DNA from 2 places in the Sporosarcina sp. G11-34 genome. Region 2 is predicted to be linked to the other one. Evidence: riboswitches for the same ligand, from Rfam matches in the RefSeq annotation. Region 2 holds a riboswitch; the other holds the start of a gene.
What was found. A riboswitch is a leader RNA that binds a small molecule or an ion and turns the genes downstream of it on or off. The one in region 2 is predicted to bind thiamine pyrophosphate.

Region 1: linked by a shared signal. The riboswitch ahead of KSU66_RS02330 (thiamine phosphate synthase) and the one ahead of KSU66_RS06460 (ABC transporter substrate-binding protein) in region 2 are both predicted to bind thiamine pyrophosphate.

Annotation. Positions count from the first base shown of each region.
Region 1 is NZ_JAHNZW010000002.1:38,993-42,508, forward strand. Features, by position in the region: gene KSU66_RS02315 (ThiF family adenylyltransferase) at 1-392, opposite strand, end outside; gene KSU66_RS02320 (thiazole synthase) at 389-1,162, opposite strand; gene thiS (sulfur carrier protein ThiS) at 1,159-1,365, opposite strand; gene KSU66_RS02330 (thiamine phosphate synthase) at 1,362-1,967, opposite strand; TPP riboswitch at 2,044-2,152, opposite strand; gene KSU66_RS02335 (hypothetical protein) at 2,315-2,461, opposite strand; SAM riboswitch class I at 2,889-2,989, shown strand; SAM riboswitch class I at 3,117-3,225, shown strand; gene KSU66_RS02340 (LLM class flavin-dependent oxidoreductase) at 3,448-3,516, shown strand, end outside.
Region 2 is NZ_JAHNZW010000004.1:42,505-46,020, reverse strand. Features, by position in the region: gene KSU66_RS06470 (YIEGIA family protein) at 1-762, opposite strand, end outside; gene KSU66_RS06465 (hypothetical protein) at 962-1,306, opposite strand; TPP riboswitch at 1,510-1,618, shown strand; gene KSU66_RS06460 (ABC transporter substrate-binding protein) at 1,718-2,710, shown strand; gene KSU66_RS06455 (thiamine-binding protein) at 2,723-3,013, shown strand; gene KSU66_RS06450 (ABC transporter permease) at 3,010-3,516, shown strand, end outside.

The DNA.
Region 1 (3,516 bases), on a different contig from region 2:
AGCCGGATTTCGATATTATCCGTTCCATCTACAATAAAATCATGCCCCCGAATCAAATCCAGTACATTATCACTCGTCACATCAACGACGATCCCAGTTACATCAACATCGCTATTAATAGCGGTCAATCGTTTTTCCGCCGCCGCCGCTTTCGGCAACTGATCGATGACGTCTTGTTCGGTGTACAGTTGTTGGCGGTGTAAATTGGTCCAGTCAATAATATCGCGGTCGACAATTGTGATACGTCCGATACCGGCGCGGGCGAGCATTTCGCCGGCAGAAGAGCCAAGTGCACCAGCCCCGAGGATGAATACACTTGCCCCGCGAATTAACGCCTGTCCTTCTTCGCCAATTGGATTGAATAGTTCTTGACGTGAATATCGTTCGTTCAATTTGGCAGCAACCCTTCCATCGGGCTACTTGCGACCGCATAATCACGTTCAGGCATCCGTCCAGCTTCATACCCAAGGCGTCCCGCTTCAATGGCGAGTTTCATCGCGATCGCCATTTTTACAGGATCCATCGCTTCCGATACGGCTGTATTTAATAACACGGCATCCGCACCAAGTTCCATCGCATAGGCCGCGTCTTTCGGGGAGCCGATACCGGCATCGATAATAACAGGCACATTGGATTGTTCTATAATGAAGGACAAGTTTAACGGGTTCAAAATGCCTCGTCCTGATCCAATTGGGGATGCACCGGGCATAATCGCGTGAACACCCATCTCACATAATCGGCGGGCAAGAACGACATCATCCGACGTATACGGTAGCACGATGAATCCTTCCTCAAGAAGCATTTCGGTCGCGCGCAATGTCTCAACAGGATCTGGCAATAACGAGTGATCACATCCGATAATTTCGACTTTCACCATGTCACATAGTCCAGAAGCTTTCGCAAGTTTCGCGATGCGCACAGCTTCTTCTGCTGTTTTCGCACCCGCCGTATTTGGCAATAATGTATACTTCGACAAGTCAAGTTGTTCAAGGAAATTTGGTTGCGAAGGTTCAAATATGTTCATCCGTCTCACCGCAAACGTCAAAATTTCCGACTCTGAAACACGAACCGCTTCTTTCTGTGTTTCAAATGATGGGTATTTTCCAGTCCCTAATAATAATCGTGATGAAAATGTTTTATCCGCAATTTTTAGCATGGTCATCCTCCTCCTACAAAGTGAATAATTTCGATTTGATCCCGATCCTTAATTGGCTTGTCATAAGCTTCTTTTGCAACAATCTCTTTATTTAATTCGACGATGAGAATTCGGTCTGCGAGTGTAAGGTTTTCAAGTAACTGTTGAACGTTCTCAACCGCCGACGGTATTTCATGCGAATTGCCATTCAAATTAATTGTAATCGTCATAAAAAATTCCCCCTTTTAGCATTCATTGCATCATAATAGGATTTTGCAGCTGTGATTACGTTGTCGCTTCCGAAAATCGACGACATAACTGCAACACCTGTTACCCCCAAATCTTCAATATGGCTCGGTTTAATTCCCCCGATTGCATAAACAGGAATTGCAAGTGCTGAAATAATTTTGTTTAGTTCATCTGTTCCGCGTGGTTGTAAACGTGCTTTCGAGCTAGTTTCATATAAATGGCCGTACAAAACCCAGTCTGCCCCTTCACTCATAGCTGTTTTAGCTTCATCATATGAATGAACAGATTTGCCAAATGACAGCGAAGGGAAGTGGTCCTTTAAAAGTGGCAACGGCAATCCATGTCCGGGCAGTTGCACTTTGTGAATGTTTGTAAGAAAAGCAAGATCCGCACGCCCGTGCACGATTATTTTTGTTTGGTCAAAACCTTCCAGCTCTAGCTTTCGGATTAACTCAAACACTTCGCGATCCGTTTTTGATTTCTCACGCAAGATAACCGCGTCGATATACGGTTCAATCGCAAGAAGTGTCTCCGCCAATTTGTGAATGGACATTCGATCATCAGTAACGGCAATTAGTTTCACGTCGTTCCTCCTTTGAATACAAAAAGACCACTCTCCCGGTAGGAAAGTGGTCTGTCATAGGCAAAGTTTGCACTTGTAGGAAGACGCGCCACATCCCTCCGCAGGTACAAACCTGTTCAGGTAATAAGGGTATCGGAGTTAAACTCGTCTCTCAGTCCTTTAAAAGGATTCCCCTAATGGTCAAATTAGTATGAAGTTTTTGATAACTCTCTTCATAATTAGCATAGCACAATAAGTTGACGAATGAAAGGGTGCGCTAAATTTCAGGTACCTTTCACTACTAGAAACAAATATAAATAATTTACACGAGAAAAATGCCCTGCATTTCTGCAAGGCATGGGGGAAAGTTATGAAGATGGTGGTTCACTGGTCGTACTATTTATAGTCGCTGAAGTATCGTAAGCAACTAGGGTAAAGCCAAGCTTATTTTCAAGTTCGTTAATTTCCTGAAGCTGTTCACTGTCAAGGCGTGCAAATTTATTACTTTCTGACATATCTCTCACCCTTTCTATTAAGGTTAGTGTATCCAGCATAAAAAGGAATATACAAAAAAGGATGCGGTTTTTGTTAAGGTAGTTTTCGCATATCAATCTTTTTCTAGATTAAGTTTCAGGTACCGAAGCGAAAGTACTCCGGTTAATTGGGGTTTTTTATTATTTTGGGGTAAGCGTAAAATAGGTGTGGATTATTTTACGCTTACGCTCAATTTAGCGAAACGAAAAAATAATGAGCATAATGAATAAAGTTTTCGTCTCCTTTTTACGTGACGGGTCCTATATAGGGGTGACCGTGTCGTTGACATGGGGGAATTAATTAAAAATACGAATAACTACTGACTAAGTCAAAGGTTTTAGAAATCCTCATTGACAATAGATTCCTTATAGTTTAAAGTAATAGTTAGTCAATTGAATATATTCTAAATTCTTATCGAGAGAGGTAGAGGGACTGGCCCTATGATACCTCGGCAACAGACTTTGTAGTACTGTGCTAATTCCAGCAAGCGAAAGCTTGGAAGATAAGAAGAGTAAAGAAATCGAATCATCGAATCTTTTAACCTCTTCTTATTTATGGAAGTGGTTTTTATTTTGTATAAATAAACCAATCTATTTTATTGGAAACAGAGTAGAATTTTATAAAAGAATAGCAACCCCCTTATTAAGAGAGGTAGAGGGACTGACCCGATGATGCCTCAGCAACCAGCAATATGTATTGCATGGTGCTAATTTCAGAAGAATACATTGTATTCTAAAGATGAGACTGGCGTGACGACAAATGCCCTTCTCTCATCTTATTTGGGAGAAGGGCATTTTGTTTGATAATGATAAAATGGGATAGTTATCGGATTAAAGCCAATTAAACAAATAGGTATAGTAAAGGCGGCGACCCCCATCGAATTTGTAGGGAGAGGGAGAGATTGATGTAAGTGAAAGTGTCATTGTTTCAAGCAACTTGTTTGAAAATTTAAGGGAGGTAATATGGAATGGGGAAAAAACGAATTTACTTAAATGCATTTGAAATGAATTGTGTAGGTCACCAATCGCCTGGTCTG
Region 2 (3,516 bases):
GGCGATTCTTCCGTCTTCCATATCTCGTTTCGCAAGCGGCACAAGAGCCGGTTCTCCTGAATCTAGAAATGCGCCAAGAACAGTAGTGACGTGGTGTAGCATCGCTTGTCTTTGACCAAGATGAGATATGGTGACAACGCTATTTTCATTTTTAGGAGTGACTATCACACCAACAGCCCGTTCCATAATCACATTCCGTGTATCCTCTAAGCCGACGTTTTTAATGAGAATATCACTGACGAAAAGATTAGGTCCCTCAAACCTTATGTCTCCTTCAGAAACGTCAGCAATCGCACGTAACAATTTGCCCGACATATTCTTTTTAACGATAATAAGCGTAGCAACTCCGGCCAATGCGCCCAGCCAAAGGGAATAAACAGAAACAAGCGTCGTTACTAAAGCCGAAAACATGACTAAATAATTCCGACTTTCAAATGCTTGTGCCATTCCTTCAATAAAAGGAGCCCCGCGCTTTACCAATTCCTTCGTATCTATATTTTCGAGTGTATCCCTTTCCATCTTTCGAACTTCACGAAATTGGGTAGCTGCCAAACCTAGAAACGTAACCGCAGTCCAATCGGATTCCAAAACGGCTGGAATCGCAACTGCCCCAATAAATGCGGCTATAAATCCAAAAGAAAGATGAATGATTCGCCCTTGTGGATAGGTAGGATATTGACGGAAATCTGTACGTAATAAAGTAAGACGTGAGATAAAACCAAAAATAATGCCGATGACAACCGCCGGTAAGTAACTATCCATGAATCGTCTCCCTTTCATAAAAAGGTGCTATCATGCATAGCATAACCAGCTTTTTGGACTAATATGAATTAAATAACAGACGGGTGTCTTAGTCATGTCAATTCAATCTTATATCGAGTAAAATCTTCCTAATGAGATTTATTTCAAATAAATGAAAAAGCATCCTCATTTACAGATTGGACTGTAGATGAAGATGCATTTATTTAGGTGAATACTTTCCGTAGGAAGTTGTTTTCCTTAAATCAGTCGCCCCACTGCTTGCATAGTTCAAATGGGAAATCGCTACACTGACAATCACCTTTTTTATAGATGCCTGTAAAAACGGCTTGATTTTCCCGGTATAGTCTTCCAATGTTTTGCATTCATAACTTCTAGGAAGAAGCACCGTAAATTTGCAAGTGATTTTCTCGGAAGTACTGCCGTTATTCTCTGAAGGGATTCTTTCTATAAATTCCAAAGTAATAGTCCTGTTTCTTCTATTTACAATTGACTTACGATCCGTGTTATTTGAAAGGAATGAAACAACCCCACTTGCATAAATCATACTATTTACTCCCTACATCATTGTTTTAACAACTAATTGCCTTCTATACCTCACTGCATTGATTCACTATGTATTATATCTTCCCTATAATAAAATTCAATATCAACTGAATAGAATCTACATACATTGTTCGCATATACTTGATTCCATTAGGCGAATGTGGCACAGTAGACATGGTAAGGATTATAAAACTTCATACAGTTATAATTATGTAGGGGTACCAGTGATGCTGGTTGAGATATACTTAAAAGGTATAGACCCTTTGAACCTGATCTGGTTAAGGCCAGCGAAGGGAACATACTCATTAGCTTTGTCTATGGTTATGCGTTCTTCGGTTGTTCGGAGCACGCATTTTTTGTTCCGAAAAACTGTACATGTGTAATTGCTATGAATCTATGAGGAGGAATAGGATTGAAGAAAGTGTCGTTGTTTGTCGCGCTGAGTCTGTTACTTGTACTTTCGGCATGCAACAGTAAGGAAGGCAATGGGAAAGAAAAGGGTTCAAAGTTGGAAAAAGTTCAGTTTGTACTCGATTGGACGCCAAACACAAACCATACCGGCCTATATGTAGCGAAAGAAAAAGGTTTTTTTGAGGACGAAGGTCTTAATGTGGAAATTATGTTACCAGGAGAAGCAGGTGCTGACCAACTCGTAGCCGCCGGTAAAGCCTCGTTTGGTATTGGTGCACAGGAATCGATTACGGATGCCCGCGCCCAAGATATACCTATCGTTTCGATTGCTGCAATTCTTCAACATAATACATCGGGTTTTGCCTCTTTAAAGAAAGACGGCATCGAATCACCGAAAGACTATGAAGGTAAGACATACGGTGGATGGGGCGCCCCTATCGAGCAAGCTGTAATCTCTTCACTTATGGAAAAAGAACATGCGGATGCCAAGAAAGTTGAATTCATCAATATAGGAAGCTCCGACTTTTTTACGGCAGTTGAGCGAGATATTGATTTTGGATGGATTTACTACGCATGGACTGGAATTGAAGCGGAACTTCGTGGCATCGACTTGAATATGCAGTACTTGAAAGACTACTCGGACAAACTTGACTTTTATACGCCCGTTCTTACGACGAATGAAAAGATGATTAGTAATAACCCAGATACGGTCCGTTCTTTTGTCAAAGCCGTTGCGAAGGGTTATGAATTCGCAAGTGAAAATCCAGAGGAAGCCGCAACGATTTTATTGAAAGCCGTTCCTGATCTTGATGAAGAACTCGTCAAAGCGAGTCAACAATGGATTTCACCAAAATATAAAGACGATGCACCTCGTTGGGGTGAACAAAAACTGTCGATTTGGCAAGGCTACGCAGAGTGGCTAACTGAAAACGATTTACTTGACGGTGAATTTATCGCGGAAGATGCATTCACAAATGAGTTTTTACCTAACTAAGGAGGAATTTACATGACAAACGCATTAGTAAGTATTCAAATCATACCTAAAACACCAAATGGAGAAGACGTGATACCTTACGTTGACGCAGCGATTGCTGTAATTGAGGAAGCGGGAGTTCCTTATCAAGTATCCCCACTTGAAACGACGATGGAAGGAAACTTGTCAGACCTACTCGGGATTGTCCAAAAAATGAATGAGAAGATGATTGAAAAAGGTTCACTTAGTATTATATCTCAAGTGAAAATCTTTTATAAACCAGACGGTGCCTCGATGGACAAGTTGACGGAGAAATACCGTTGAAAACTGTTTTGAAAAAAGGATGGCGACCACTAGGGGTCATCATCCTTTTACTTATTTCATGGGAAATTGCCGGTCGTCTTTTTGCGATTCCTGTTTGGTTGCTCCCGGTCCCCACTCACATAGGACAAGAAGCAATTCAAGGCTGGGCACTTTATTCAAATCATATATTCTCTACCATTACACTGACCCTTATAGGTTATGCGATTGGGAGCATCATCGGGCTAGCGGTCGCAATATTGCTATTCCGTCTACCCATCTTACAAGAAGCATTTTATCCACTACTCATTTTATCGCAAAATATACCCATCATCGTTTTGGCGCCATTGCTTGTCATTTGGTTCGGATTCGGTATATTACCAAAACTCATCATCATTGTGCTCGTCTGCTTTTTTCCAATTACAATTGCGGCGTTGGATGGTTTGCGGCAAACAGACAGGGATCTATTGCATTATATGAAAATGACAGGAGCAACAAACCGACAAATCTTCTGGAAATTGCAATGG